4 regions of the Sagittula sp. SSi028 genome follow, and region 4 is predicted to be linked to each of the others. Evidence: riboswitches for the same ligand, from Rfam matches in the RefSeq annotation. Region 4 holds a riboswitch; each other region holds the start of a gene.
What was found. Region 4 has a riboswitch for cobalamin ahead of bluB (5,6-dimethylbenzimidazole synthase). Riboswitches for the same ligand answer to the same signal wherever they lie in the genome.

Region 1 (7,557 bases), on a different contig from region 4:
CTTTGCAGGCGGTCGCGGCGGCGTGGGTCCAGCCCGTCGGCGTTGGAAAATTCGTCCAGAAGCGATTCCAGCGTGGCCAGCCGGTCCGGTGTGCCCGATTGCACCAAAGGCGGCGGCACATGGCCCAGCGCCAGCGCGCCCAGCCGCCGCTTTGCCTGCGCCGCCTCGCCCGGGTCATTGACGATAAAGGGATAAAGCACCGGCATGTCGCCGGTCAGCACGCGCGGCCAACAGTCCGGTGACAGGGCCACGGATTTGCCCGGCAGCCATTCCAGCGTGCCATGCGCGCCCACATGGACAAGCGCATCGGCCTGTTGCTGCAGCCACAGATAAAACGCCACATAGCCGTGGCAGGGCACGCGGCTGACGTCGTGGTAGTCGTCGTCACGCGTGGCCGGTGTGCCGCGTTCGGGTTGCAAGGCCACGATGGCCTGCCCCGTTTGCAGCGCGGCAAAGGCAAAGGCCCCGTCCTGCACCAGTGCGTCGTCTTCGGGCGCGCCCCAAGCGGCCTGCAGATCGGCGCGCAGACGCTCTGGCAGCCGGGCCAAGGCTGTGCGGTAGTCCGCCAGTGGCCAGCGCAGATCGCGCGCCAGCAATGCGGTCGGCAGATCATCGGGCGCGGCACCCACGTCATAGCCCGCCGCGCGCAGGTCGGACAGGATGGCCAGCGCGGAGGCCGGTGCATCCAGCCCCACCGCATGGCCCATGTTCCAGTCCTTGCCCGGATAGGTCGACAAGACCAGCGCGACGCGCCGCTGGGGAACCGGCTGCTTGGCCAGTGCAAGCCGCGCGCAAACGCGGTCGGCCAGGGCCGCCACCTGCGCGGGGTCGGCGCGATGGGCAAAGCGGGCGAATTGCAGATGCGGGTCGCGCGTGCCCGGCTCTTTGAAGGATACCACATCACCCGCCAGTGATCCGTCGACCTCTGGCAGGACAACATGCATGGCGAGGTCTGCGGGCGACAGGCCGCGCTCTGCCTCGGCCCAGGCGCTGCGGGTGGAGGTCGCCAGCGTGCATTGGAAGACCGGCGCATCCACCGCATCCAGCGGCGTGGTGCCATCCGCGCCCTTGCCGGAGAACGCCGTGGCGTTCAGGATCGCCGCCGGTTGCAGCGCGGTGAGCTGGCCGTAAAGCCAACAGGCGGATTCAGGCGCCTTGAGCGAGGGGACAAAGAAACAGTGCACCGCATGGCCCCGAGCGGTGAACTCGGCGGCCAAGGCGCGGATCGGGTCCAGATCCGCCGCCACAAGATAGGAGCGGTAGAACACCAGCGCCACGGGTTGATCGGTCGCGGCATCCTGTGCTCCAAGATCCGGCAGCACCGCGCCTGTGTCCGGAGACCAGACGCCATGCGGTGGCAGGGATTTGGCCCCCATCACCGGCCCCGCATACAGCCCCGCCGCCAGCGCAAGCTGCGCCAAGGCCGCCTGTGCCGCCACGGTGCCGCCGCTGTCGCACAGATGCTGCAGCCGACGCAGGGTGGATTTGGGCAGGGTGGAAAAGTCGTCCAGACGCGTATCCTCGCGCCCGTCGGCGGGCAGCACCGCGAGAGCCATGCCACGCGCCTGCGCCAGCGCAAACACCTGCTGCAGGCCGTAGGACCAGTAAGGCACCCCGCCGATCAGCCGGATCAGGATGCCCTTTGCACCCGCAAGCGTCTGTTCGATGTAGGTGTCGACGGAGAGCGGATGTTTCAACGCCGCCAGATTGGCCAGCCGCAGCGTGGGCATGCGGCCGTCCGGGCCACCCCCGCGCCGCCAGCCCTCGGCAAAGGCCCCCAGATCACTGTCAGAGAAGGACAGCACCACAAGATCCGCGGGCGTCTGCCCCAGATCCTGTGGTGTGTCGGTCTCTTCGAGCCCGTGGCTTTCGCGAAAGATGACGTGCATGGGATGCCCTTAGCAACCTCGGCGGCAGGTGGGTTGAAAACCCACCCTACGCAGGCGCGGTTTCTGCCCCGAGGATGGCGTGGATTTCGGCGACCTTGATGTCGTCATGCTCCCCGATCACCACAACGCGGCTGCGGCGCGGCTCGTCCTTGGCCCAGGGGCGGTCGTATTGGTGGCGCACCCGCGCCCCCACCGCCTGCACCAACAGGCGCATCGGCTTGCCCTGCACGCTGGCGTAGCCCTTGACCCGCAGGATGTTGAGCTCGTTGGCGAGCCGTTCGATCGCCGTCACCAGCGCCTCGGGGCTTTGTTGTTCGGGCAGCTCGACCACGATGGAATCGAAATCGTCATGTTCGTGATCGTGGTGGCCGTCGTGATGGCTGGGGCGGGCGTCCATGTCATCCTCTGCCGCCGCTTCAAGCCCGAGGATCACGCGCGGGTCCACCACGCCCTCGGCGACTTCGACCACGGGCAGCGGGCGGGGGGCCTCGGCTGCGATGATCTCTTTAGCACGCGCCACGCCCTCTGGCCCGGCGAGATCAGGCTTGGTCAGCAGGATAATGTCGGCGCAGGAGATCTGATCCTCGAACACCTCGGACAGCGGGGTTTCATGATCGATGCTGTCATCGGCGATGCGCTGTGCGTCCACCGCCGCCACATCGGGGGCAAAGCGACCGGCGGCCACGGCCTCGGCGTCAGCCAGCGCAATCACGCCGTCCACCGTGATCTTGGAGCGGATATCGGGCCAGTCGAACGCCTTCAGCAGCGGTTTGGGCAGCGCCAGACCGGAGGTTTCGATCAGGATATGTTCGGGGCGCGGGTCCAGCGCCATCAGCGCCTCGATGGTGGGAATAAAGTCATCGGCCACGGTGCAACAGATGCAGCCGTTCGCCAGCTCCATGATGTTCTCGGCAGGGCAATCGGGGATGGCGCAGGATTTCAGGATGTCGCCGTCCACGCCCGCATCGCCGAATTCATTGACAACCACCGCCAGACGCTTGCCGCCCGGGTTCTGCATCAGATGGCGCACCAGCGTGGTCTTGCCGGAGCCCAGAAAGCCCGTGATCACGGTGACAGGCAGTTTTGCAAGATCGGTCATGGGTCAGTCCTTTGTCGCAGGGGGAATACGCGCCACACAGTTGCGCTTGAAATGGTCGGGACGTTCGCGCCACGGGATCAGCCCGTCCGTCGTCGCGTGATAGCGCGCCGCGCCGTCCAGCAGCATCGGCGCATGGGCCGCGTCGTCGAGATTGCCATAAACGTAGGTCCAGCGGTCCCCGCCCCGCAAGGCCACAGTGCAGCCGGCCTCGCAGTTTTGCAGGCATTCCACCGCCGTCACGCGCACGCCTGCGGGGATATCACCGCCCGTCAGCGCATCATACAACGCCTGCCCGGGGCGGCGGTCGTCGGCGGGCACCTCGGACTGGCCGCGGCATTTCACACAGACCAGCAGTTCGACAGGCGCTGTGGCGCGGTTCTCTGCGTCCTTGGCGGCTTCGATGACCGTGTCGGTCATGGCGTCCTCATTCGTTGTCGGCGCGCGGCAAGGGGATTGCTGGCCATTGCGAAAACGGCCCCGCATGCTCCCCCGGATCACCCCGCCCGGTTGCAATTGCCCGTGCCCGTGTCACGGCGGCTGGCAGGTCTCCCGGCTTGCGGAACAACGGCCTTGGGATCAAGGCCGAAACGGTGCCCGACCTTCCCGACGCCGCGTCGCGGGCATCAGTGGTTCGGACCCTTTCCGGTCACGGTCGCGGGGGCGGCTGTGCTTGACCCCGCGTATCGAGGCTGCACATTCCCTTTTCACCTGTTAGAGACAGGCACCAGCAAAAGGCAGATGCGCCGGAACACCGGCTCTTGTCAAGGAAAGGACGCGCCATGACAAAGGATGTGACAGAGGCCGACGCCGCCCGCCACGCCGAGAAGATGAAAAAGATCAAGGCCGCGCGCGACCGCATGATGGCCACCAAGACCGAGGAAAAAGGCCTGATCATGGTCCATACCGGACCGGGCAAGGGCAAATCCTCCAGCGGGTTTGGCATGATCCTGCGGTGTATCGCCCACGATATGCCCTGCGCCGTGGTGCAATTCATCAAGGGCAACTGGGTCACCGGCGAGGCCGAGATGATCCGCACCCGTTTCGCCAAAGAATGCCGGTTCTTTATCTCCGGCGAGGGCTTCACCTGGGAGACGCAGGACAAGGAGCGCGACATCGCCGCCGCGCAAAAGGGCTGGGAGATCGCCAAGCAACAGATCCTTGATCCCGAGATCCGGTTCGTGCTGCTCGATGAGATCAACATCGCGCTGCGTTATGATTATCTCGACATCGACGAGGTGGTCGATTTCCTGCTGCATCAAAAGCCCGAGATGACCCATGTCTGCCTGACCGGGCGCAACGCCAAACCCGAACTGATCGAAGCCGCCGATCTGGTGACCGAGATGACATTGGTCAAACACCCCTTCCGCGACGGGATCAAAGCACAAAAAGGTGTGGAGTTTTAAGCCGCTTTGATGCGGCGCGCTGGCCCGTGAACCGTCACGGGCTAGCTTTGTCGCGACACAGACGAGAGGCCGCCCCATGTTCAACACCGATCTGCACGACGCCACGCCAAAGCACCAGGAGGTCTATGGCTTTTACGAACGGCTTTACACCACGGTCGATTTTCTTGCGGGGCTCGCGTTTCTTGTGGGGTCGGTTCTGTTTTTCTGGGACAGCACGCAGACCGTGGCCACATGGTTGTTCGTGATCGGCTCGGCCCTGTTTGTGGCCAAGCCCGCCTCGCGCTTTGCCCGCGAATATCATCTGGCGCAACTGCCCCTGCCCGGGGATGATGGCTGATCTTGTTGTTGCGGGCGAGCGGGCGTATCACCGCTCGGATTGATGACGGGAGGGGCGCGCCATGCCAGCTTTGATGATGCAGGGGACCGGGTCCAACGTGGGCAAATCGGTGCTGGTGGCGGGCCTGTGTCGCGCGGCGCGCAGGCGCGGTTTGTCGGTCGCCCCCTTCAAGCCGCAGAACATGTCCAACAACGCCGCCGTGACCGCTGACGGGGGCGAGATCGGGCGGGCGCAGGCCTTGCAGGCGCGGGCCTGCGGGCTGGAGCCTGTGGTGGATATGAACCCCGTCCTGCTGAAACCGGAAACCGATGTGGGCAGTCAGGTGATCGTGCAGGGCAAGCGTCTGGCCACAGTGCGCGCGCGCGATTACGCAGCACTGAAGCCGCAGCTGATGGCGCATGTGATGGACAGCTTCCACCGCCTGAAAGCGCAGCATGATCTGGTGATTGTCGAAGGCGCGGGCTCTCCGGCGGAGGTCAATCTGCGCGCCGGTGACATTGCCAACATGGGCTTTGCCGAGGCCGCGGCGCTGCCCGTGGTGCTGATCGGGGACATCGACCGGGGCGGCGTGATCGCGCAGATCGTGGGTACCCAAGCGGTGCTACCGGACGGGGACCGCAACCGCATCGCGGGCTTTGTCGTCAACAAGTTCCGTGGCGACCCGCGCCTGTTCGACGACGGCTATGACTTTATCGCGCGGCATACCGGCTGGCCCGGCTTTGGCACGGCCCCGTGGTTTACGGATGCGTGGAAACTGCCCGCCGAGGACGCGCAGGACATCCGGTCCAACGACGCCGCTGACGGGCTGCACATCGTCTGCCTGCATCTGTCGCGGATCGCCAATTTCGATGACCTCGACCCGCTGGCGCAGGAGCCGTCGGTGCGGCTGACGATGCTGGGAGCGGGACAGCCGATTCCCGGTGATGCGGATCTGGTGATCCTGCCCGGGTCGAAATCCACCCGTGGCGATCTGGCGTTTCTGCGCGCCCAAGGGTGGGACATCGACCTTTTGGCGCATCACCGGCGCGGCGGGCGCATTCTGGGGATTTGCGGCGGCTACCAGATGCTGGGGCATGTGGTGCGCGATCCCGATGGCATCGAAGGGCCGGCAGGCGAGACCGCCGGGCTGGGCTTGCTGGATGTGACCACCACCATGACCGGCGACAAACGTCTGACCCGCGTGACCGCCCGCCATGCCGCCACCGCCCTGCCCTTTCAGGGCTACGAGATCCACATCGGCCGCACCACAGGAGCCGATTGCGACCGCCCCTTTGCCATGCTGGACGCACAGCCCGACGGGGCGCGGTCTGCGGATGGCCGGGTGCAGGGCAGCTACTTGCACGGCATGTTCAGCGATGATGCCTTTCGTGCGGCGTGGCTGGCGGATCTGGGGGCGACTGCGGCCACGGACAGCTATGACGCGACGGTGGACGCCACGCTGGATGCGCTGGCCGATCACCTTGAGACGCATCTGGATGTGGCCGGATTGCTGGATCTTGCGCGCTGACGCCCCACATCGCCAATTGCGGCAGAGGCGCAGACCCGCTACACGCCGCGTGACCGCTTTGTCCTTTGCGCACAGGAAAGGCCCGCCGCCATGCAGACCCCCTATTACCTGATCGACAAATCCCGCCTTCTTCCCAATATGGAGAAGATCGCCCATCTGCGGGAAAAGTCCGGCGCAAAGGCGCTGTTGGCACTGAAATGTTTCGCCACATGGTCGGTGTTCGATTTCATGTCCGAGTATATGGATGGCACCACCTCGTCGTCGCTGTTCGAGATGAAGCTGGGGCGCGAGAAATTTCCCGGTGAGACCCACGCCTATTCCGTCGCATGGGCGCCGGACGAGATGGCAGAGGTGCTGGCCTCTTCGGACAAGGTGATCTTCAACACCGCCCAGCAGTTGCAGCGGTTCGAGGCGCAGTCGCGCGGCCACACCCGCGGCCTGCGGGTGAACCCCGGTGTGTCGACGTCGGAATTCGATCTGGCCGATCCGGCCCGCCCCTTCAGCCGTCTGGGCGAACACACGCCCGAGGACATCGCCCCCGTGGCCGATCTGGTGTCCGGCTTCATGTTCCACAACAACTGCGAAAACGACAGCTTTGAGCGGTTCGACGAGATGCTGGGCCAGATCGAGGACCGCTTTGGCGCGCTGATCAAACGGATGGAGTGGATCTCGCTTGGCGGCGGCATCCATTTCACCGGCGAGGGCTACCCGCTGGACCGCTTTGCCGAGCGGCTCAAACGCTTTGCCGGCGAGAACGAGGTGCAGGTCTACCTTGAACCCGGCGAGGCGGCGATCACCAATTCCACCACGCTGGAGGTCACCGTTCTGGACACGCTGCACAACGGCAAGAACCTTGCCATCGTCGACAGCTCGATCGAGGCGCATATGCTGGATCTGCTGATCTACCGCGAAAGCGCCAAGATGGCGGAACGCGGCGATCAGGAATGGATGATCTGCGGCAAAAGCTGTCTGGCCGGTGACATTTTTGGCGAATTCAAATTCGATCACGCCCTGAAACCCGGTGACCGGCTGTCCATGCAGGACGCCGCCGGTTACACAATGGTTAAGAAAAACTGGTTTAACGGCGTGCAGATGCCAGCCATTGCGATCCGCGAGCTTGACGGATCGGAGCGGCTGGTGCGCTCTTTTACCTACGACGATTTCGCGGCTGCCCTGTCGTGAGTGACCGCCCCCTTGCGGGGCCTTCATCAAAGGGAGTTCTGACTTGAAGAAGAACGTTCTCATCATCGGCGCCGGTGGCGTCGCGCAAGTGGTGGCGCACAAATGCGCCCAGAACAATGACGTGCTGGGTGATCTGCATA
Region 2 (7,557 bases), on a different contig from region 4:
GCGGCTGATTTCTTCGCTTGCGGTTCTGGGCGATACCGACCAAGCCGGTGCCATCTGGACAGAGGCGCAGCAGGTCTTTGCCACAAACGAAGACGCATTGGACACGCTGCGTGCGGCGGCCCGACAGGCAGGATTGACCGAATGATCTACGACACCATCGAAGAGTTTGCCGCAGCCCTGCCGCCGAGTGGCGCGCTGATGGGGCTGGATCTGGGCACAAAAACCATCGGGGTTGCGGTCTCGGACGGGTTGCGCGGGGTTGCCACGCCGCTGGAGACCGTGAAACGCAAGAAATTCAGCCTCGACGCGGATCGGCTGGCCGCCATCATTGCCGACCGGACCGTCACCGGCATTGTTCTGGGGTTGCCACGCAACATGGACGGCACCGAAGGGCCGCGTTGCCAATCGACCCGCGCCTTTGCGCGCAACCTTGCCCCGCGCCACGATCTGCCCATCGGGTTCTGGGACGAACGGCTGTCGACCGTCGCCGCAGAACGTGCCCTGCTTGAGGCGGACACATCACGCGCGCGCCGCGCCGAGGTCATCGATCACGTGGCCGCCTCTTACATTCTGCAAGGCGTGCTGGACCGGCTGCGCTTTCTGCGGGGATAAGCCATGGACGATGTCTGGAAACGTGACGAGATCGAAAGTCCCTGCATCAAGATCTGCGTGATCCATCCGCGCGAACAGATCTGCACCGGCTGTCTGCGCAGCCTGCCCGAGATCACGGAATGGTCGCAGATGGACAGCGCGGCGCGGCGCGCCATTATGGACGCCCTGCCCGACCGCCGTGCCGCCTTGCGCAAACGCCGCGGCGGGCGCGCGGCCCGAACCACCCCACCACAAACGTAAAACGCGCCGCAGACCCTGCGACGCGTTTAGATACCATGACATTGGCACATTAGGCCGAGGCAAAGGTCCCGCTTACCCCTTGCAGCGCCACATCCGCGTCCACGACCAAAGCCGCCGAGGTGATGGTGGCAATCACGGTGTCATCGGCCAAAACCGCCTGCACCACAAAGGTGCCGTCGGGTTGCGCGGTGATCGTGGTCGACGCCGCTGCCAGATCCTCGTCCGGGACCTGAATGACAATCAGATCCTCGCCGCTGACAAAATCGGTGATGCTGCTTTCGGTCGAGCTGTCGGCCACAAAGGTGTCCACACCCTCGCCGCCGGTCATGATGGCACTGCCGCCCAGCAAGTCGTCGCCGGCCCCGCCGTTCAGCTCGCCATCGCCAACCAGCGTGTCGTTGCCCTCGCCACCTTCGACGGTTGCCGCTGCATCAATGCCGCCAAAGATGTCATCGCCCGCGCCAAGATCGATCGCGTAAGACACCGAATCCGGGTCCTCGGCATTGCCGGTGATGGCCACGATGTCGCTGTCCGCGCCTGTAAAGATCTCTCCGTTGCCGTCGGTGATAACGACCAGATCCTCGCCCTCGCCCGTGTCGACGATGTTCGTGCCGCCTGCGACCTCTACGCTGTCCGCACCAGCACCTGCCAGCACGGTATCGTTGCCTTCACCTGTGACAATGGTGTCGTTGCCGTCGCCGCCGTCGATCATATCCGATCCGTCACCGCCCAGCATCACGTCGGCGCCAAGCCCGCCGTCCAGCGTATCATTGCCTTCGTCGGCCTCTAGCGTGTCGTCACCTGCCCCGCCCAGCAGCAGGTCAGAGCCTTCGCCCGCTTTCAGCACATCGTTGCCGTCACCGCCGTCCAGCGTATCCTGACCGGCATCCCCGACCAGTTTGTCGTCATTCGATCCACCGCTCAGCGCATCGTTGCCGTCGCCGCCGACCAGCTTGTCTTCGCCAAGGTTGCCAAACAGCACATCGTTTCCGGCATTGCCTTGCAGCGTATCGTCGCCGCCGTTGCCGTAGAGTTCATCGTTGCCTTCGCCGCCATAGACAAAGTCATCACCGGGCCCGGCCACAACCGTGTCATTGCCGATGTTGCCATCCAGCCTGTCGGCGCCAGAGGCGCCATTGATGATGTCATCGCCTTCAAGACCGTTGTACCGGTCTGAGCCATCGGTCAGCTCGACAAAATCGTCGGCGTCCGTGCCAAAGACCAGTTCGCCCGGAAGCGGCGCGTCCTCTTCTTCCTCAACAGGCAAGTCCGGGATCGGGTTTTCGTCGACGACATCACCATCGTCAACCGTATCCTCGCCGCCATCATCGATAACGTCATCTCCGACGTCGGGCATATCCAGATCAGGACCCTGATCCGGCAGACCGTCATCGTCGTCGTTGTCATCATCGGACCCGTCCCACAGGTCCCCGATGCTAGCCAACAGCATCATTGGCAGCAAAGTCAAAAGTAGCATTAAACAGTCCCCCGAATAGTAACCCACGGCAAAAGTAAGGCAACGTTGTCAAAGTTTTGCCTAAAACTGTACATTCTACCAGTGTTTTCTGTCTGACGTCGGTGCAAGCGCCATTGCGCCGTCAAAAGCGGCGACAATATCAAAGGTTACTCAAGGATTGTTTCGCATGGGTGCGAAAAAACAATCTGCACGTGGATTTGATTCGACTACGCCGCCTCTTGCAGGACCGCTTGCAGCGCGGTCTCAAGCACATCGATCCGCGCATCCGGCCCTTGGGCCTGCGTCGACAAGATCTGGCGCCATTTGCGCGCACCAGGCTGGCCTGCGAACAGGCCCAACATATGCCGCGTGACCTGATGCAGACGTCCGCCCTGCGCAATATGATCCGAGATATAGGGCAGCATGCCAGCCACGATCTCGGCGCGGCTTTGCGCGGGCGCCTCCCCCCACAGGCTGTCCGCCCCTCCCAGCACATCCCATGGCTGGTGATAGGCCGCACGGCCGATCATGACGCCATCCAATCCATCATCCAGAAACGCTTGCGTCTGCGCCAACGTGGTGATCCCGCCGTTGATCGACAAATGCATGGCAGGGAATTCGGCCTTCATGCGCCGCACCAGATCGTAATCGAGCGGTGGAATATCGCGGTTTTCCTTGGGCGACAGTCCCTGTAGCCACGCCTTGCGCGCATGCACCGTCACCCGCTGGCAACCCACTGCCTGCAGGCGGGACAGGAAATCGGGCAAGACATCCTCAGGCGTTTGATCATCCACGCCAATGCGGCATTTGACGGTCACCTCGACATCCACGGCGTCCTGCATCGCGGTGACGCAATCGACCACCGTTTGCGGATGCTGCATCAGGATCGCACCAAAAGTCCCCGACTGCACCCGATCCGACGGACAGCCGCAGTTCAGGTTGATCTCGTCATAACCGGCCTGCGCCCCCAAACGCGCCGCCTGCGCCAGCTCTTGCGGATCAGACCCCCCAAGCTGCAAGGCGATGGGATGCTCCTGCGGGCTGTAGTCCAGCAGGTGCAACGCCCCCCCCCGCACCAATGCAGGCGCGGTCACCATCTCGGTGTACAACAACGTGTTGCGCGACATCAGCCGATGAAAATACCGGCAATGCCGATCGGTCCAATCCATCATGGGTGCGACGGAGAGGCGAGCGGCGCGTTGGATGTTAGCCGACATCGGTTTGGTTTGATCTGCGTGCTTGGTCATCTGACCCGTCATCCTTGAATATGGCGGCGGTATTGCCTCGCATTCAGGGGCAAATGCAACCATTCGCATTCGTGCATCCCGGACAGATGCGCCCAATCATCAAGGGAACCGCGCGGCCCCGCCCTAGGCCCCGCCCTAGTACATAGGAGGCCCCGCCTAACATGTCATGACCGCTTGCGAAAGCGTAGCGCCACTGGCATCCCAAACCGGCGCCGCTGCGGCAAAATCGCTGATCTGTTGTTGACCCACAGGCCGCGCATCTGGCAAAGGTGTCGCATGTCCGGTTTCGGGTTCACCCCCGAAAGCAATAGGGAATGCCGTGCGGCCCGTTGGGCCAATGCGGCAACTGCCCCCGCAACTGTAAGCGGCGAGCACGGCTGACATGCCACTGGGTCACACCCGGGAAGGCCAGCCAAATGCGTCGACCCGCAAGTCAGGAGACCTGCCGGATAGCCCCCTGTGGAAACGGGGGTATCGTTGGCGTCGGGGTGCGCGCCGGATACGACTGCCGTTGCAGGCAGGATGTGTCTGAGGTCCCCTGATGTCGTTCACGCATGCGTGCCGGGGATGGCACGCCGGAACAAGGACTTGGACGTGAAACACTTTGCCTTGGCGGGTCTGCTCGCCGCCGCCCTGCCCGCAACTGCGCAGGCGCATTTCCTGCTGGAATACACGACGGACACCCTGATCGAACGGCCCGGCGACGTGCCGGTCAAACTGGTGTTTTGGCATCCGTTTGAAAACGGCCATGTGATGGAGCTTGCCCTGCCGCAGGCGTTCTACATGATCCACAACGGCGAGAAGACCGATCTTTTGCCGGGGTTGGAGCCGATCACCTTTCAAGGCGCGGACAACGAAGCCTCTGCTTTTCTGGGCCATGTGCCGGTGAAACGGTCCGGCGACTACGTGCTGGTGACAGAGCCGCAGCCCTACTACGAGGCGTCCGAAGACATCTACATCCAGCAGTTCACCAAGGCCTTTTTGAACCGCAACCAACTACCCACCGATTGGGATCAGCCTGTCGGCCTGCCGACAGAGATCCTGCCGTTGAACAAACCCTATAATGTGATCGCGGGCTCCACCTTTACGGGTCAGGTTTTGTCGCAAGGCCAGCCCGTTGCCGGTGCCGAGATCGAGATCGAATACATGGCCGCCGAGCCGGACATGGACAGTTCCGCTGCGTCCCAGCCGACCGTGTCGCCTATGCCCGGCGGATCTGTCGTGGCGATCTCTGATGCGAACGGGTATTTCAGCTTTGGTGTGCCGAAGGCCGGTCACTGGGGCTTTGCCGCGCTGGGATCGGGCCCAGAGACCGAATACGAGGGCAAAGACCTAAGCCAGGATGCGGTCATCTGGATCCGCGCCTGGGACATGGAGTAACGCGGAATGCACATCGTCGACGGAGCCCTGTCCAATCCGGTGGTGATCGCGGGCGCACTTGCCGCCGCAGGTGGCGTGGCCGTGGGGCTGCGCGCCCTAGATCTGGAACGCATTCCCACAGCCGGGGTTCTGTCGGCATCTTTCTTTGTGGCCTCTTTGATCCATGTGCCGATTGGTCCGTCCTCTGTGCATCTTGTGCTGAACGGGCTGGCGGGGCTGCTGCTGGGCTGGGCCGCCTTTCCGGCGTTGTTTGTCGGGCTGTTGCTGCAAACGGTGTTCTTCGGCTTTGGCGGGCTGACGGTTCTGGGGGTGAACGCGGTCAACATTGCCTTGCCTGCCGTTCTGGTCGGGCTGCTGTTTGGCCGTCTGATCGGACGGGGCACAGCAGTGCAGGGCGCGGTCTGGGGCGCGCTTGGCGGGGCATGTGCCATTGCGGTGACCACCGCGATGGTGGCGCTGTCGCTGGCACTGTCGGGGGATGAATTCCTGCCCGCCGCGCGTCTGGTCTTTGTGGCGCATATTCCCGTCATGGTGATCGAGGCGGCGCTGACAGGCTTTGCCGTGCTTCTCAGCCGCAAGGTCAAGCCAGAGCTTTTCGCCCGCGAGGTCAGCGTTTGAAACATATCGCTCTGATTGCCCTGCTGTCTTGCGCGCCCCTGCCCGCCTTGGCCCATAAAGTCATCGCCGGGGTCTTTGCCTCTGGCGACGTGATCGAGGGCGAACTGGGCTTTTCCAACGGGACCATGGCCGCCGACACCCCTGTGGCCGTTACCACCCCTGACGGGCGCGTTCTGGGCGAGACCGTGACCGACGCTGACGGGTTTTTCACCTTCCGGCCCACCGAGGCAACCGCCCACAGGTTCTATGCCGATCTGGGCGCAGGCCATGTGGCAGAGGTGATCATGCCCGCCGAAGAGGTCGCCGCCATTCTGGGGCAGCCGGTCCCGGTCACGCCCGTGCAAACGGCCTCTCCCCTCCAAACCGCCGACGCGGCCCCGCTGACCGAGGCGCAAACCCGCGCCGTGGCCGAGGCCGTGCGCGCGGAAATCCGTCCCCTGCGGCGTGAAATCGCGGCCTATAAGGAGCGCAACGATCTGCAAACCATATTGGGCGGCATCGGCTATATCTTTGGCCTGTTCGGTCTGGGCTTCTACATCGCCGCACGGCGCAAGGTGGACGGCTGATGGCGCATGTTCTGGGCAATGCCGAGGCGACCCTGTCCCATGTGGCCACCCCGCGCCACAGCGGGCTGATTGCACCGCTCGATCCCAGATTGCGCATTGTGCTAGCTTGCGTCTTTGCCGTGGTGGTGGTCGCACTTCACAGCCTTCCCGCGCTGTTGGCGGCCTTTGGCGTGGCACTGGGCCTGCTGGGAGTTTCCCGTATGCCGGTGGGGCGCACGTTGCGGCGCATGGCCATGATGGACGGGTTCATTGTGTTCATGCTGGTGCTGATGCCGTTCTCCATGCCCGGCGATGTGATGTTTACCCTATGGGGGCTGCCCGCGAGCTGGCAGGGCCTTTGGCGGGCGGTGGAAATCGCGCTGACGGCCAATGCGGTGATCCTGTCGCTGATGGTTCTGGTCGGCTCGATGGAGCCGGTCACCCTTGGCCATGCCCTGCACCGGCTGCGCTGCCCAGAGACGCTGGTGTTGTTGCTGATGTTCACCATCCGCTACATCGAAGTGCTGCGCGAGGAATACCTGCGCCTGCGCGCTGCCATGCGCGTGCGCGGGTTTCGCCCCGGCACGAACTGGCACAGCTATCGCAGCTTCGGCTACCTTGTGGGGATGATGATGGTGCGGGCCATCGAACGCTCAGAACGGGTGTTGCAGGCGATGAAATGCCGCGGCTTCTCGGGGCGCATGCTTTTGTTGCAGGACTTTGCGCTGACGCGACGTGACCATCTGTTCGCCGCCGCGATTTGCGTGCTATGCGTGGGTCTTCTGCTACTGGACCATGCATGACGCTGCTTGCCCTCAATGACATTTGCTTTGCCTATGCCGGGCAGGCCCCGGTGCTGGATGGCGCGTCGCTGTCGTTGAACGCGGGGCAGCGCTTGTCGATCACAGGTCCGAATGGCGCGGGCAAATCCACCCTGCTGCGCATCGCGCTGGGGCTGCAACAGCCGCAATCCGGTGAAGTGCGCGCCTTCGGCAGCCCGCGTCGCAAAGAGGCGGATTTCCTCGAGGTGCGCCGCCGCATCGGGCTGGTGTTCCAAGACGCCGACGATCAGCTATTCTGCCCGACGGTGGCAGAGGATGTGGCCTTTGGCCCGCTCAATCTGGGCAAATCCCGCGCCGAGGCGCTGGCCATCGTCGACCGAGTGCTGGCCGATCTGGACCTTGCCCACCTGCGCGACCGCATCACCCACAAATTGTCCGGCGGCGAAAAGCGTCTGGTCACATTGGCAACGGTTCTCGCGATGGAGCCAGAGGCGCTGCTGCTGGACGAGCCGACAAACGCGCTCGACACCCGAAACGAGGCGCGCCTGCTGGAGATCCTGCAATCCCTGCCGCAAGCGATCCTGCTGGTCAGCCATTCCACGGAATTTCGCGCAGCGCTTGCCCCGGAGGCGCTGGAGTTGCGCGATGGCCGCCTGACCCCTGCGTGACACACAGAC
Region 3 (7,557 bases), on a different contig from region 4:
CGGTGTGACAGCCCGACTGATAGGCACCGTCCAGCGAGGGCGACAGAACCGTGGCGGCCATCGCCTCCAGCTCTTGCGAGGTCATCAGACCGGTGGTGTCTTGCGAGCCCACGATGTTGACCTGCACCCGCACGTCCGATCCGGCGTGCAGCACCTTGCCCGGGGTTGCGCCGCGCGCATTGGCGTTAAAGATCTTCTCGACCGCGGTCATGCCCTGACCCTCGTGCGAGATCTCCTTGGACGGGGCAAAGACCTGCGGCGCCTCGATGCCCAGCGTCTCGGCGGCGAATGTCTGCAGCATCTTGCCAAAGACGATGGCGTAAGAGCTGCCCGCCTTCATGAATTCCATCTTCTGCGGCGTGAAGGACCCGGCCATGTCCACCAGTTCGCCGCCGTCTTCAGAGTACAGCTTTTTCGACTTGGTGTTGATGGTCAGAACGGTGCCGGTGTCGACAGAATACTTCTGTTCCAAAATAGGGTTGCCGTCGTTGTTGAGGATGGGCTTGCCGTCCTCGTCAACCTTTTTAACCCAGTTCTTCAGGTCGACGCCGATGCCACCGGTCACGCCGACGGTGGTCAAAAAGATCGGCGAGATGCCATTGGTGCCCGCCACGATGGGCGCGTAGTTCACAAACGGCACATAGGGCGATGCCTGCTTGCCGGTCCACAGCGCCACGTTGTTCACGCCGGACATGCGCGACGAGCCCACGCCCATGGTGCCCTTTTCCGCGATCAGCATGACGCGCTTGTCGGGGTGCTGCAGTTTCAGCGCCTCGATTTCCTTTTGCGCCTCTTCCGAGATCATGCATTTGCCGTGCAGTTCCCGGTCCGAGCGCGAGTGCGCCTGATTGCCCGGCGACAGCAGGTCGGTGGAAATATCGCCCTCTGCGGCGATATAGGTGACGACTTTGATCTCTTCGTCGATCTCGGGAAGCTTGGTGAAAAATTCCGCCTGCGCGTAGCTGTTGAGCAGCTCGGTCGCGATCGGGTTGCCCGCCTTATGGGCGTCGGCAATGCGGCTGGTGTCCGCCTCGTACAGGAACACTTGGGTTTTCAGAACCTCTGCCGCCTGTTTGGCGATCTCCGCGTCATCGCCCAGTGCCAGATCCAGCAGCACCGCGACGGAAGGCCCGCCCTTCATGTGCGACAGCAGTTCAAAAGCGAATTCGACCGAGATCTCAGAAACCGCGACCTCGCCCAGAATGATCTGCTTGAGGAACGCAGCCTTCACACCGGCGGCTGAGGTGGTGCCGGGCAGCGTGTTGTAGATGAAGAAATTCAGCGATTCATCGCGGAATTCGTGGCTGGCGTCCTTGATCTGTTCGATGATCTCGGCGGTCAGCGCACCATCGTCGATGGGCTTTGGGTGAAGCCCCTGCTCTTTGCGGGCTTCGATCTCGGCGCGGTATTCGGTGTAGAGTCCCATGACGTTGGCTTACCTGTACAGTTTGCTGTAGATGGAGCACGGCGTGGCGTTTTGACAGCCCGCCGCAATTGTATGCCGATGTATACAGATCGCTTTCAAACCGCAACCGATTTTCGCATGCCTCGTTGTCGACGCATACTTCTACCACGGTTTTGCGCAGCCGTGGTTGAGGTTTCTTACATCAATTTGAGATAAGTTCCGGGTAGCCAGCCTACTGGGTGCGGGCGTCTGAATTCACGCATTCTTAAGTCGGCTGCAGTTGAACTGTTGCCGAAGGGAGGGCGACACCGATCAACGCCTCAGGCGGTATCGGTGGCCCCTTTGAAGCCATGCATCCCCTTGGCCCATTGGATACCTACAATCGCCCCCTTGATCGGGGGCAGCATCGCCAGCGACAAGGCCACCGAACCGGCGCTGATGATCAACGCCAGCATCAAGGGATTGTCCGCAAAGGGTTTGTGCATCAGATGCAACGCAACCCCCGCGATATGGCAGACGATCAGAATGGTAATATAGGCGGGCCCGTCATCGGCGCGTTGCGGCGTCAGATCCAGACCGCAGTGATCGCAAGAGGCCGCGACCTTCAGGTAGCTGCGAAACAAATGCCCCTCGCCACAGCGCGGGCAGCGCGACTTGGCGCCATTTTTCATCGCGGCGCGCGTCAGTTCCTTTTCAGCGGCGTCAGTCATCGGATCGCTCCTGTAGCCCATGGGGCGCGATATGCGTCCCACACTTGCACTACATCTGGAGATTTTGCCCCCGCGCGTCAATTCGCGCGAGGTGCGGCACTTTTGCGCCCACCGCGCCCGTTTTAACGGACGTCGATGCGCAGGGAAAAGCTGCGCTGTGCCCCCGCTGGCGGCGCGGGACAACGACGCACCCCGCGCACGGCCTGAACCGCCGCACGATCGGCCGAGCCGTTGCCCGAGGACCGGCTGACGCCAACACCGCCGATGCTGCCATTGCCAGAGACGGTAAAGGACACATGCACCGTGCCCGACCCGCTTGACCCGCGCACCCGCGCCTTGCCAAAGACACAAGAGCGGACCACGCCGGGATAGTTGCTGGCCGCCGCATTGCCTTGGGCCTGCTGTTGGCGTCCGCCCGATCCGCTCGACCGCGACGTGGCCTGCTGTGACCCGCTCGACGCGCCCGCACGCGCATTGCGGTCGCTGTTGCCCTGACGGGCTGGTGTGGGTTTGGCGCGCGGTGCCGGGGCCTTCGCCCGCTGTTGTGCCTGTTTGGCGTCCTCGAAGGCCTCTGCCTTCGGTTTCGCCGCCTGTTCGAAGGCTTTGCTGCGCGCGGTGGGCGGGCGCAACGAACGTTCAACCGATGCCGCATCTGGCGCCGCGCCGCTGACCACCGTGTCGGGCGTTGCAGCCTCTGGCGTGACGGGCTTGGCAGTCTGCGCCGTGACGGTTTCGGGCGGCGTCGGCGCGATGGGCACCACGCCCTGCGGGTCGACGGGCACCAACAGTGCTGCAACCGGCGGCGTTTCCACCGGCTGGACCGGCTGCGCCTGCTCTGCGGGGGCCGGAGGTGTCGGTTCCGGCGTCACGGGATCTGTCGGCTGCGCGGTCTCGGGTGGCGTGGGCTGCGCTGTGTTCGGCTCTGCCAAAGGTGCGACCGGCGTGGCGGTCACAGGCTCAGCGGTGCTCTCTGTCGGCTCTGCCGTGGTGGTGCCGGCCACCAGATCCTCAAAGGCGCTGCCCAGCCGCACTTCGCTGCTGCCGGGGGCGCCCTCTTCCAACACGGCGGGTTCGCGCAGCAAGGCCACCGCCAGCGCCGCATTCGCGCTGGCCGCCAGTAGCACGGCCGCCAGCTTCATCGGGCGCGAGGTGGCAATCATAGGCGTCTGTCTCATTCCAGCCCCCGTTCGGTGACGACGACGACGGTCTCTGCCCCCGCCTTGCGCAGATCGCGGCCCAGCCGCACCAGATCCGACGCAGGCAGCTCACGGTCCGGCACCAGCCGAACCCGTGCCAGATCGTCGGGGCTGAGCCGCGTGATATAGGCGGCAGCGTCGGCCATATCCTCGCCGCGATAGGTCAGCCGCCCGTCCGCATGAATGACCAAGGCCGTGGCAGGCGGGGTCTGTTCCAGATCGCGCGTGTCCACCAGCGTCAGGTCCTGATCCAGCGGCGCGGCCAAGGTGCCCGCCACCAGAAAAAAGATCAGCATCAGGAACACGATGTTGATCAAGGCGGTGGTCGGCTCGCCCTTGCTGCGTGCAGGTTTGCGTCGCATTACGATTGCTCCAGTACCGTGACGCGCGCGCCCTCGACGCCGCGCAGCGCCACCAAAAGATCGGTCAGCCGCTGGGCCGTGACGCCTTCGCGCAGGGAGACAAGGACCATCGGCTCGGGGTAGTCGGCCAAGCCCTGCGCCAGCTCGTCCAAGGCCACAGCGCGGCCATTGAGATCCAGCGCCTCGGCCCCCAGCCGCAAGAAAACCGGCTTTTGCGTCGGATCGCTAGTCGCAGCCCCCGCGCCGCCCGCTGCCAGCTCGACCTCCGCGAATTTGGAAAAGGTCGAGGACAGCATGAAAAACAGCAGCAGCAAAAAGATGACATCGATCAACGAGGTCATCGACAGCTTGCGGCGGGCCGTGCGCTTACGCATGGACGGCCCCGGTCGGGACATCTGCCGCCACCCGCTGACCCGACGGCGACAGCACCGCCCGCAGCGCCTGCCCGGCCAGAACACGCTCTTTGTCCATACGTGCCTCGAACCAGCTGAGCACAACGGATGTGGGCATGGCCACCGCAAGACCAACCGCAGTGGTCAGCAGTGCGACCCAGATGCCGCCGGCCAGAATGGACGGATCGACCTGGCTTCCGGCCTCTTGCAATGCCTGAAAGGCCGAGATCATGCCCAGAACGGTCCCGAACAGACCCAGCAGCGGGGCCAACTGCGCCACGCTGTCCAACAGGCGAAAGCCGCGCTCCAACCGCGCAAAGCGGGTTTCGGCCTCGGCCTCCAGCCGTGCGCCATCGGTCTGCCCTGTCATGGCCATATCGACCACAGGGGCCAGATAGCTGCGCGAGCGGCCCAGATGCGCGCGCGCGGCGGTGCAGTCGCCCTGATCCCAAGCGGCCACCGCCGCGCCCAATTCGCGGTGACGGCCCACGCCTGCGGACGCAAACTGCCACAGTTTATACAGAACAACCGCCAGCACCACGACCGACAGCGCGCAGAGCAAAACCACAACCGGCCCGCCCAGATCAGCGATCCGCGTGTAGGTATTCACCACCAGATCCATCATCCCAACACCTCGATCCCGATGCGTGACGACACGGACAGGCCATCGGTGCACAGATCCGCGTCGCCTTCGGCGCTGCAGGTTTGCGCCCCGTTGAACAGCACTTGCCCCAGATCCTCGCAGCTGGTCTGGCCCACCACGAATTGACGCACGCGCGGGCGCAGCGGCGGCAATGCGCCGAAATCGAACAGCGTCAGACGGTCAACGCCGCCCTCGGCGTCAAACAGCACGGTTTCGAACACCGCCTGATCGATGGCCGTGTCATGGCCGTTGAGAATGAGAAAGCTCATCTTGCAGCCCGCCTCCTCAGAGGTGGCGGCGTTCAGTTCAATGGTCAGCTTGCCTGTGGCGTCCTCTTGGGCGGCCAGCGAAGTGGCGCAAAGACAGGCAAACCCAGCAAGCGTCATGCGCAGGGCCATGGCGTCCTCCGGTCGGAATATTGATGAGGTGGCTGGCATTGCATGCTTGCTACATGGATACGCGCATACCAGCCCTGTGGCGGGCGTCAAGGTTAGTTTATTAAAACGCTCGGATATGCGGCGCTGGACAGGTTTGTGCGACCGTGGCAGAGTTGCCGCGATGGTGCCTTGCCCTTCAGGGGCGGGCTGAAAAGGGAATGTGGTGCGGCCCAACGGGCCAATGCCGCAACTGCCCCCGCAACTGTAAGCGGCGAGCGCCCCGAGACAACCACTGGACCATCGGTCCGGGAAGGTTCGGACGCGCAACGACCCGCAAGTCAGGAGACCTGCCATCTCCACCTCATGCGTCGCATCGGGTGCAGCAATTTTGATGTTCGGGCGGGTGGCCCAACGGATTGCGACGGTGGCTGACCACGGTTCGGCTTGCCTGAAGCATCTTCGTGGCCCCCCGTTCTTGGCGCGGAGGGCGCGATGCAGTTGGAACAAACATTGACGAAACTCGATGTGGGGGTGCTGCCTCCGGATCAGGCGCGTGATCTGGGGCAGATGGGGTATATGCAATGGCTGGGCGCCCTGCCCGCCTGCGCCGACTACCTTGCCGAGGCACGGCGCGCGCGGGCAGTTGCGCGTCCATTGGCCCCGGCCTCGCCAGCGGTGGCTGTGTTTTGCCGCCTGCTGTCGCTGTCGATTCAGCAGCCGCTCCGCCCGTTGCCTATGGTCAAAACCGCGCCCAAACGGCGTGGCGGGGCGCGGGCACGGCGGCTGCAGCTTTAGTCGTCAAAGGTGCGCGGCGCGGGCTGGCCTGTGACGCTTTCCCAATGGGCATCGGCGCGTTTTTCAAAGGTTGCCGCATCGCGGGCATCGCTTTGGTAGAACGCGCCGCGCGGCACGCCCTCCACATAGGTCTGCTCGACCCAGCCACGCGGGTCCTTATGCGGAAAGCGGTATCCGCTGTGCCCCAAGGCCTTGGCCCCCGCATAATGGGCGTCGCGCAGATGCAAGGGCACCGACAGTTGCGGGTGGCTGCGCACATAGGACAGCGCAGCCCCGATCCCGCGACAGGCGGCGTTTGATTTGGGCGCGCGGGCAATATGTAGCGCCGCATGGGCCAGAATGATCTGCGCCTCCGGATAGCCCACACGCTCCACCGCCTCGGCGGCGGCAACGGCGGTTTGCAGCGCGGTGTTGTCGGCCAGCCCGATGTCCTCCGACGCGTGGATCATGATGCGCCGCGCGATAAAGCGCGGGTCTTCCCCTGCATGCACCAGCACCGCCAGCCAGTACAAAGTGGCATCGGGATCAGAGCCGCGCATGGATTTGATAAAGGCCGAGGTGATGTCGTAATGCTGATCCCCCGTGCGGTCGAAATTGACCGGCGCTGCGGCATAGACCTCTTCGATCATCGCCTCTGTGACCGCACCCGTATGACCGATGGACAGGCTTTCCAAGGTGGTCAGCGCGCGTCGCGCGTCGCCGCCCGACCGTCCGGCGATCAGGGTGATCTGCGCCTCGGTCAGCGCGATATCAATGCCTTGCGCGGACAGATGCGCCAAACCGCGCCGCACCACCTGCACCATATCCTCCAGCGTCAGCGGTTCGAGCTTGAGCACCTGAGACCGCGAAATCAACGCCTTGGGAATGGCGTGATAGGGATTTTCCGTGGTCGCGCCTATGAAATCCGTGGTGCCTTCCTCGCAAATGGTCAGCAGGTCGTCGGCTTGGGTGGCGGACAGGCGGTGCACCTCGTCGACGAACATCAGGATCGGGCGAATGCGCGCCTCGTCCGCGATCTTGCGAATGTCCTGCACACGGACACCGGCGGCGTGCAACACGCGGAACTCCTTGCCCAGCATATTGCCGATGGCGCGCGCGATCGAGGTCTTGCCAATGCCCGGCGGGCCGTACAGCAGCACGCTGCCCACCGCATCCGCCGCCACACGCCGCCGCAGGATCGACCCTTCGGCCACCAGCGCGGTCTGCCCGATCACCTCGTCCAATGTGGTCGGGCGCAGCACATCCGCCAAAGGTCGGCGACGGTCCGACGGTGCGGCATCGAAAAGATCCATTCAGCGGCTCCTGTGGTTGTGCCGCCTGTCTATCGCAAAGCGGCCGTGGCCCACAATGGGAAGCGGATCAGCGGTGATACCGCATATAGGCGAAGGCGTGACCATCAGGTGCCCAGCACGGCACGTTCAGGCTGCCCTGCCCACCATACAGTTTTTCTATTGTCACGGGGGCACCGCCCTGCGCCGGCATCAGCCGCAGTTCGACGTCCATGCCGAACGGGTGACCTTGGGTCCCTTCGGGATAGCTGAGGTACAGCACATGAGCGCCATCGGGGCTTGGATGGGGAAACCATTCGACGCGGTCGCTGTGCGTCATCTGTTGCAGGCCAGTCCCGTCAGTGCGGATGCGCCACAGGTCCGAGGCGGGCCCGCCGCGCGCGCTGTT
Region 4 (7,557 bases):
GCGGCTGGGTCGAGCCGCATGGGTCGGGGGGACCCCAACTGCGCAGACCAGCGCGTGGCTGCGGATCGGGGACGCCGCCCCCATGGCCCTGCTGTTCGAGGACAGCCTGCGCGAGGGTGCACAGGACATGGTCGCACGTCTACAGGCCGCCGGGCTGACGGTCATGGTCATGTCAGGAGATGCCACCGCGCCGGTCGAAGCTCTGGCGCAACGCCTTGGCATCCGCCATTGGCTGGCCGAGGCGCTGCCGCAGGACAAATCTCAGCGCATCCAATCCATGACCGCCCAAGGGGCCAAGGTGTTGATGGTCGGCGACGGGTTGAACGACACCGCGGCCCTGACGGCGGCGCATGTGTCCATCTCGCCGGCGCAGGCTTTGGACGCGGCGCGGGTGGCCTCTGATATTGTGCTGCTGGGACAATCGCTTGCCCCATTGCCCGACGCCTTAGGCACCGCGCGCAAAGCCGTCAAACGCATCCGCGAGAATTTCACCGTGGCCACATGGTACAATGTGATCGCTGTGCCTTTGGCGATTGCCGGGCTATGTTCCCCCTTGATTGCAGCGCTTGCCATGTCGGCCAGCTCAATCACCGTATCGCTCAACGCGCTGCGTCTGCGCTGAAAGGAGCCCCGCCATGAACGTGCTGACCTATCTGATCCCGATCTCGCTTGTTCTGGGGGGCGTGGGGCTGGCGTTTTTCGTCTTTACCCTGCGCAGCAACCAATACGACGACCCCGAAGGCGATGCGCAGCGGATCCTGTCGGGGGATTACGACGACCGGCCCAAACAGGACTGACACGAAAAAGCGCGGATCAAGTCCGCGCTTTTCCCGATATGCGCAAACGGCTCAGGCCAGAATGCTTTCCGGCGTAACGGCTTGCAGGCCCAGCGCCTCGCCCACTGGGGCGTTGGTCAGTTGACCGGCATGCACGTTAAGCCCCTGCGCCAGATGCGGGTCCGCCTGACAGGCCCCGCGCCACCCCTTGTTCGCCAGCGCGATCATGAACGGCATCGTTGCATTGCCCAGCGCCAGCGTCGAGGTCCGCGCCACAGCGCCCGGCATGTTGGCGACGCAGTAATGCACCACCCCGTCGACTTCGTAGATCGGGTCCTGATGGGTTGTCGCTTTGGATGTCTCGAAACAGCCGCCCTGATCGATCGCCACATCGACAATGACCGCACCGGGTTTCATGGTCGACAGCTGCGCGCGGCTGACCAGTTTGGGCGCCGCAGCACCGGGCACCAGAACCGCACCGATGACCATATCCGCCTGCGCCACCTGTGCGGCGGTGTTGTCGCCACTGGCGTAAAGCGTTGTGAACTGCCCGCCAAAGACATCATCGAGGTAACGCATCCGGGGCAGCGAGCGGTCCAGCACGGTGACATCCGCCCCCATTCCAGCGGCCACCCGCGCCGCATGGGTGCCGACAACACCACCTCCGATGACCACGACCTTGGCCGGTGACACGCCCGGCACGCCGCCCATCAACACGCCGCGCCCGCCATTGGCCTTTTGCAGCGACCACGCGCCCATCTGCGGCGCAAGCCTGCCTGCGACTTCGGACATTGGCGCCAACAAGGGCAATCCCCCACCGGGCGCGGTCACGGTTTCATAGGCAATACAGGTCGCGCCAGAGGCCAGCAGATCCTTGGTCTGTTCGGGATCGGGGGCGAGATGGAGATAGGTGAACAGCAACTGCCCCTCGCGCAGCATGGCACGCTCAACCGCCTGCGGCTCCTTGACCTTGACGATCATATCCGCGGTGGCAAACACCTCTTCAGCAGTATCAGCGATGCGGGCCCCTGCCGCGACATAGGCGTCATCCGCAAACCCTGCGCCCAGACCGGCCCCTGCCTGCATGACCACCTCATGCCCGTGCGATACGGCCTCGGCAGCGGCGGCGGGGGTCACGCCGACGCGAAATTCCTGCGGTTTGATCTCAGTTGGGCATCCGATAAGCATAGCGTCCTCCTGTAGCCGGCGCATCCCGCGCCAACCGTTGTGCTTTGTCCCAAAAGCTGCCACGGAACGCTTGCAAAGGGGTCCGAATATCGTTCACCATTCGGCAGCGGGACGCGGGATCCTTCGACTTTAAAACGCTTTGGCCGGAGAATTCTTCGCAAATGATACTAGACGAGACAGATCGGCGTATTCTTCGGGTGCTTCAGCGCAAGGGTCGCATTTCCAATGCCGACCTGTCCGAAGAGGTCAACCTGTCCGCATCTGCCTGTCACAGGCGGGTGCAACGGCTGGAGACAGAGGGCTACGTGCGCGATTATGTGGCGCTGCTGAATGCCCGCAAAATGGGCCTGCCCACCACTGTATTTGTCGAGATCACCCTGTCCACGCAGGCCGATGATGTGCTCGACGCCTTCGAGACTGCGGTGCAGCGGGTGCCTGCTGTTCTGGAATGTCACCTGATGGCGGGCACAGCGGATTACATCCTGAAGGTCGTGGCCGAGGACACAGAGGATTTTGCCCGCATCCACCGCCAATACCTGACGCGCCTGCCCGGTGTGGCGCAGATGCAGTCCTCCTTTGCGTTGCGCACCGTGTTCAAGACCACCGCCCTGCCCGTCTGATTGCGCAAACCGCTCTTGAGCCATGGGCGATCTGCGGCTTTACTCCCCCGACGTCAGGAGGAGGAGGCGCACCCGATGCAAGGCACTTGGGATCATATCGTCGTGGGCGCAGGCAGCGCGGGCTGTGTTGTGGCGCGCAGGTTGGCGGATGCGGGACGGCGGGTGCTGCTGCTGGAGGCCGGTGGCCGTGACAACTACCACTGGGTGCACATCCCGATGGGATATCTGTATTGCATCAACAACCCGCGCACCGACTGGTGCTTCAAAACCGAAGCCGAGGCCGGTCTGAACGGGCGCAGCCTGCTGTATCCACGCGGCAAGGTGCTGGGCGGCTGTTCGTCGATCAACGGCATGCTGTATCTGCGCGGTCAGGCGGCGGATTACGACGGCTGGCGCCAGATGGGGCTGACCGGCTGGGGCTGGGATGACGTTCTGCCCTATTTCAAAAAGTCCGAAGACTACGTCGATGGCCCGTCGGATTTCCACGGCGCAGGTGGCCCGTGGCGGGTGGAAAACCAACGGCTGCATTGGGATGTGCTGGACGACTGGATTGCGGCCGCCGAAGCCACGGGCATTCCCCGCACCGATGATTTCAACACTGGCGATAACGAGGGCGTCGCCTATTTCCGCGTCAACCAACGCAAAGGCTGGCGGATGAACGCCGCCAAGGCCTTTCTGCGAGGCGCCCCCGAGGGGCTGTTGCGGGTCGAGGCACACTGTCATGTCAAACGGCTGATGATCGAAGAAGGCCGTGCCGTGGGTGTCATCGTCGACCAAGGGGGCAAGACGCATGAGCTGCGCTGCGCCTCCGAGGTCTTGCTGTGCGCCGGTGCCATCGGATCGCCGCAGATCCTGCAACTCTCCGGCATCGGTCCGGCAGACCATCTGGCTGAGCACGGCATTGCGCCGCTTTATGATGTGCCCGATGTTGGTGGCAACCTGCAGGACCATTTGCAGCTGCGTTGCTCATGGCGTCTGACCGGCGCGAAAACGCTGAACACTCTGGCCGGGTCGCTTTGGGGCAAGGGGCTGATCGGCATGGACTATATGTTCCGGCGGCGTGGGCCGATGTCGATGGCACCATCGCAGCTTGGGGCCTTTGCCCACTCGCGCGAGGGGTTGGCCAGCGCGGATCTGGAATACCACGTGCAACCGCTGTCGCTGGAGGCGTTTGGCCAACCGCTGCATGACTATCCTGCGTTGACGGCCTCGGTCTGCAACCTGCGCCCCGAAAGCCGGGGCAGCGTGCGACTGCGATCGGGGGATTACCGCGACGCGCCGCGTATCGCGCCGAACTATCTGTCGACCGAGGGGGACCGCCGCGTTGCCGCCGATGCCATCCGTCTGACCCGCCGGATCATGGGGCAGGCGGCGCTGGCGAAATACGCCCCGCAAGAAATCAAACCCGGCCTCACCTACCAGACCGAGGCCGAGCTGGCCCAAGCTGCGGGCGACGTGGGCACCACGATCTTTCATCCCGTTGGGACAGTGCGCATGGGGGCTGACGATACCGCACCACTGGATGCACAGATGCGTATGCGCAGCGTCGGCAACCTGCGGGTCATCGACGCCAGCGTGATGCCGCGGATCGTGTCCGGCAACACGAACTCCCCCACGATCATGATTGCCGAAAAGGCCGCTGATATGATCCTGACCGAGTGATCGCCCCCTACCAGCGTTCCTCGCGGATGTGGTCATCCAAAGACGCCTGTCGCGCCCAGCCGCGCGCGGCAAGCTCTGGCCCGTCAAACAGATCGCGCACATGCCCGACGCAAAGATAGGCCACGATCTCCACATGGTCGGGCAGATGGAACAGCGGGCGCAGCTCGGCCTCGTCAAAGATGCTGACCCAACCGACGCCGATGCCTTCGGCGCGGGCGGCCAGCCATAGGTTCTGCACCGCGCAAACCGTGGAATACAGATCCATATCGCGCTGGTGCGTGCGGCCAAGCACAACCTCGCCCCCGCGCGCACGATCACAGGTGACGACGATATTCAGCGGGGCCTGCTCGATGCCCTCCAGCTTTAGCGCGGCATACTCCGACCGGCGTTCCGGCGGGAACATTCCCTGCGCTTCGGTATTGGCGCGGGCAAAGGCTGTGTGCACCCGGGCGCGGGTGTCCGCATCCCGCACTAGGATGAAATCCCACGGCTGCGACAAGCCCACAGACGGCGCGCGGTGCGCTGCCATCAGGATGCGGCGCAAGACCTGCGGGTCTATCGGGTCGGGCAGGAATTCATTCCGGACATCGCGGCGGTGCGCGATCACATCGTAGACAGCCTGTCGTTCGGCATCGTCAAATATACGCGCCGTCACAGGCGCGGGTCTGTCCAAAGACATCGCGGGGGTCCCTCCCAAAGGCCAGCGCCTTGCGTGGTCCAGACGCAAGGCCATGCCGTCAGGCCGGTCTTCTGGCTTCGGATCCTCCGTGACAGACGCCTTCCCGGTTGCCCAGTGGCCTGTGTCTGTCCGTCCCCGTTACAGCGGCGGGCCCGCGCCGGTTTCCCACCGGCTTCCCGATTCTCCCCCGCATGCGGGGGCACCTGACACCTCATGAGATGCCAAATAAAAGACCCCGAGGCAATCCATGCCACGGGGTCAACACTGACTACACTACACAGTCACTTGTTACGCAGACGCGGGTTTAGCGCGTCTTCAGGCTGTCACGGATTTCCAGCAGGACATCCAGTTCCGACGGGCCGCTGGGCACTTCGGGTGCCACATCGTCGGGCTTTTCGGCGGCGGCTTTGACGCGGTTGACCATCTTGACCAGCATAAAGACCACAAAAGCGATGATCAGGAAGTTAATGATCGCCATAACGAAACGGCCAATTGCAAAGATCGGGGCACCGGCTTCTTCGGCCGCCGTGATCGAGGCATAGGTTTCACCGTTCAGCGAGTAGAACCAGCCGCTGAAATCGATGCCGCCGGTGAACAGCGCGATGATCGGGTTGATGATATCGCCCACCAGCGATGTCACGATGGCGGTGAACGCCGCACCGATGATAATACCCACGGCCATGTCCATGACATTGCCTTTGGCGATAAAGTCTTTGAATTCGTTGAGCACGTTACTTTCCCCACGTTCCCGCCCGGCTTGGCACCGGATCGGACTTGTTATTTTCCACGTGAGGCAATGTATCGCAGCTTCGCGGGAAAAATCCCGTGGGAAAAGCAGGCGGAGTTTCCCTCCGCCCGCAACTGCGTCAATTTAGAGACTGTTGAATGATGCCTGCAGGTGGATGTCACAGGCAGGCACGGCCCGTGTTTACTGCGGCAGCGCGCCGGTCAGGACGTATTCAAGGATCTGAACCACCTGCTGGGGTGTGCGGGCGACGGCAAGGGCGGCGGCGTCCACTTCCTTGAGCGCGTGATCATGTTCCTCGGGCTGCAGGATGATCAGCGATTTGCCCAGCGCGGCCGCCATGCCCGCGTCAAAGGCGGCGTTCCATTGCTTGTACTTGTCACCAAAGCGCACAACGACCACATCCGCGTCTTCGATACCCTTGCGGGTGCGGATGGCGTTCACCTGCGCGCCCAGACGGTCGTGCCAGAATTTCTTGTCCTCGGCGCCAAGGATGGCTACGCCGCAGTCATCGCTGGCCGCGTGATCTGTCACCGGCGCGCCAAACGCGATGTCCAGCCCCTGTGCACCCGTGGTGATCTGCTCGCGCCAATCGGTGTGGATTTCTCCGGACAGGTATACGTTCAGCGTCATGTCTTTGCTCCTTGCGGCTTTGGCCTTGGTTGCGACAGGTGTAGCCCGCCATCCCCGCGATGCAACCGCAGTTACCGCTGCCAGAACCGTTTGCCCTTGGGTTTCTGCGCCTTCAGATGCGCGCGCAAATCGGTGTAGCCGCCGATTTTCACCCCGTCGATAAAGATCAACGGCGTGGTGGCCACGTGGTGTTTGTCCTTGAAGGCATCCGTCGCCGCGCGGGTCCGCAGAACGTGCTCCTCGATCTCAAAGCCCTCTTTGCGCAGCAGATCGCGGGCGGCGATGCCGTAGCTGCAGGTGTATTTGGGCAATTCCATCCGGTGCAAAACGGCTTTGGGCATGATCGTATCCTTTTATGTCCGCCTTATAGATCGAAAACGGGGCCTGCCTGCGCAAGCCCCGCCCCATCACGTTTGCGCCAATGGCGCGGCTTAGCCGTCCAAACGGATGGTCGCGTTTTTCGGATCATAGGGGCTGTCGCACGTGACGACTGCGTCCCACAATTCGTCGAGGATCTTGACCTTCAGCTTGGTGCCTTCGACCGCCAGTTCGGGTTTCACATACCCCATGCCGATGGATTTTTCGAAGGCCACCGAATAGCCGCCCGACGTCAGGCGACCCACCCGCTCGCCCTCGGGCGTATACAGCGCCTCGCGGCCCCAAGGGTCCGCATCCGATGGCCCGTCGATCAGCAGTGTGCAGCATTTCGACCGGATGCCTGTCGCCTCCATCGCCGCTTTGCCCGCGAAGTCCTTGGACAGATCGATAAAGCGCGGCAGGTCGGCCTCTGCCGGTGTCGCGTCACGGCCCAGTTCGTTGCCAAAGGCGCGGTAGGATTTTTCCTGTCGCAGCCAGTTCTGCGCCCGCGCGCCCACGGGTTTCATCCCAAATTCCGCACCCGCCGCCATCAAATGATCCCACAGGTGGTTTTGCATCTCGATCGGGTGGTGCAACTCCCAGCCCAGCTCGCCCGTATAGGCCACGCGGATCGCATTGACCGGCACCATACCCAGTTCGATCTGACGCGCCGACAGCCACGGGAAGCGTTTGTTCGACAGCGCGGTGTCCGGATCGGCATCGCGGATCAGCTTCTTCAGCACGTCGCGCGATTTCGGCCCTGCGATGGCAAAGACGCCCCACTGCGTGGTCACATCCTGCACGATGACCAGCTTGCCGGTGGCCTCCATGAAATCTTCGGCGGCCTTTTGCAGGAAGTCGCCGTCATAGGCCGCCCACGCCCCCGCCGACACCAGA

Region 1: another riboswitch for cobalamin. It lies ahead of ACN5AZ_RS07440 (DUF1636 family protein); the one in region 4 lies ahead of bluB (5,6-dimethylbenzimidazole synthase).
Region 2: another riboswitch for cobalamin. It lies ahead of ACN5AZ_RS00115 (DUF4198 domain-containing protein); the one in region 4 lies ahead of bluB (5,6-dimethylbenzimidazole synthase).
Region 3: another riboswitch for cobalamin. It lies ahead of ACN5AZ_RS02175 (hypothetical protein); the one in region 4 lies ahead of bluB (5,6-dimethylbenzimidazole synthase).

The regions. Positions count from the first base shown of each region.
Region 1 is NZ_JBLZNC010000003.1:259,555-267,111, reverse strand. It holds gene cobN (cobaltochelatase subunit CobN) at 1-1,889, opposite strand, end outside; gene cobW (cobalamin biosynthesis protein CobW) at 1,936-2,988, opposite strand; gene ACN5AZ_RS07440 (DUF1636 family protein) at 2,992-3,405, opposite strand; cobalamin riboswitch at 3,510-3,732, opposite strand; gene cobO (cob(I)yrinic acid a,c-diamide adenosyltransferase) at 3,768-4,391, shown strand; gene ACN5AZ_RS07430 (YrhK family protein) at 4,468-4,728, shown strand; gene ACN5AZ_RS07425 (cobyric acid synthase) at 4,790-6,235, shown strand; gene ACN5AZ_RS07420 (carboxynorspermidine decarboxylase) at 6,326-7,417, shown strand; gene ACN5AZ_RS07415 (saccharopine dehydrogenase family protein) at 7,461-7,557, shown strand, end outside.
Region 2 is NZ_JBLZNC010000001.1:18,970-26,526, reverse strand. It holds gene ccmI (c-type cytochrome biogenesis protein CcmI) at 1-145, shown strand, start outside; gene ruvX (Holliday junction resolvase RuvX) at 142-612, shown strand; gene ACN5AZ_RS00130 (DUF1289 domain-containing protein) at 616-852, shown strand; gene ACN5AZ_RS00125 (calcium-binding protein) at 902-2,305, opposite strand; gene dusA (tRNA dihydrouridine(20/20a) synthase DusA) at 2,536-3,555, opposite strand; cobalamin riboswitch at 3,820-4,020, shown strand; gene ACN5AZ_RS00115 (DUF4198 domain-containing protein) at 4,150-4,935, shown strand; gene cbiM (cobalt transporter CbiM) at 4,942-5,553, shown strand; gene ACN5AZ_RS00105 (cobalt ABC transporter permease) at 5,550-6,119, shown strand; gene cbiQ (cobalt ECF transporter T component CbiQ) at 6,119-6,901, shown strand; gene ACN5AZ_RS00095 (energy-coupling factor ABC transporter ATP-binding protein) at 6,898-7,548, shown strand.
Region 3 is NZ_JBLZNC010000001.1:456,188-463,744, reverse strand. It holds gene ACN5AZ_RS02210 (bifunctional aconitate hydratase 2/2-methylisocitrate dehydratase) at 1-1,426, opposite strand, end outside; gene ACN5AZ_RS02205 (DUF983 domain-containing protein) at 1,726-2,115, opposite strand; gene ACN5AZ_RS02200 (TonB family protein) at 2,238-3,290, opposite strand; gene ACN5AZ_RS02195 (ExbD/TolR family protein) at 3,287-3,673, opposite strand; gene ACN5AZ_RS02190 (ExbD/TolR family protein) at 3,673-4,047, opposite strand; gene ACN5AZ_RS02185 (MotA/TolQ/ExbB proton channel family protein) at 4,040-4,690, opposite strand; gene ACN5AZ_RS02180 (hypothetical protein) at 4,687-5,106, opposite strand; cobalamin riboswitch at 5,251-5,455, shown strand; gene ACN5AZ_RS02175 (hypothetical protein) at 5,578-5,880, shown strand; gene ACN5AZ_RS02170 (replication-associated recombination protein A) at 5,877-7,172, opposite strand; gene ACN5AZ_RS02165 (hypothetical protein) at 7,240-7,557, opposite strand, start outside.
Region 4 is NZ_JBLZNC010000005.1:246,969-254,525, reverse strand. It holds gene ACN5AZ_RS11905 (heavy metal translocating P-type ATPase) at 1-622, shown strand, start outside; gene ccoS (cbb3-type cytochrome oxidase assembly protein CcoS) at 636-797, shown strand; gene ald (alanine dehydrogenase) at 849-1,964, opposite strand; gene ACN5AZ_RS11890 (Lrp/AsnC family transcriptional regulator) at 2,126-2,584, shown strand; gene ACN5AZ_RS11885 (GMC family oxidoreductase) at 2,660-4,246, shown strand; gene bluB (5,6-dimethylbenzimidazole synthase) at 4,254-4,925, opposite strand; cobalamin riboswitch at 4,969-5,147, opposite strand; gene mscL (large conductance mechanosensitive channel protein MscL) at 5,230-5,655, opposite strand; gene ACN5AZ_RS11870 (YtoQ family protein) at 5,854-6,303, opposite strand; gene ACN5AZ_RS11865 (glutaredoxin family protein) at 6,375-6,644, opposite strand; gene ACN5AZ_RS11860 (GcvT family protein) at 6,735-7,557, opposite strand, start outside.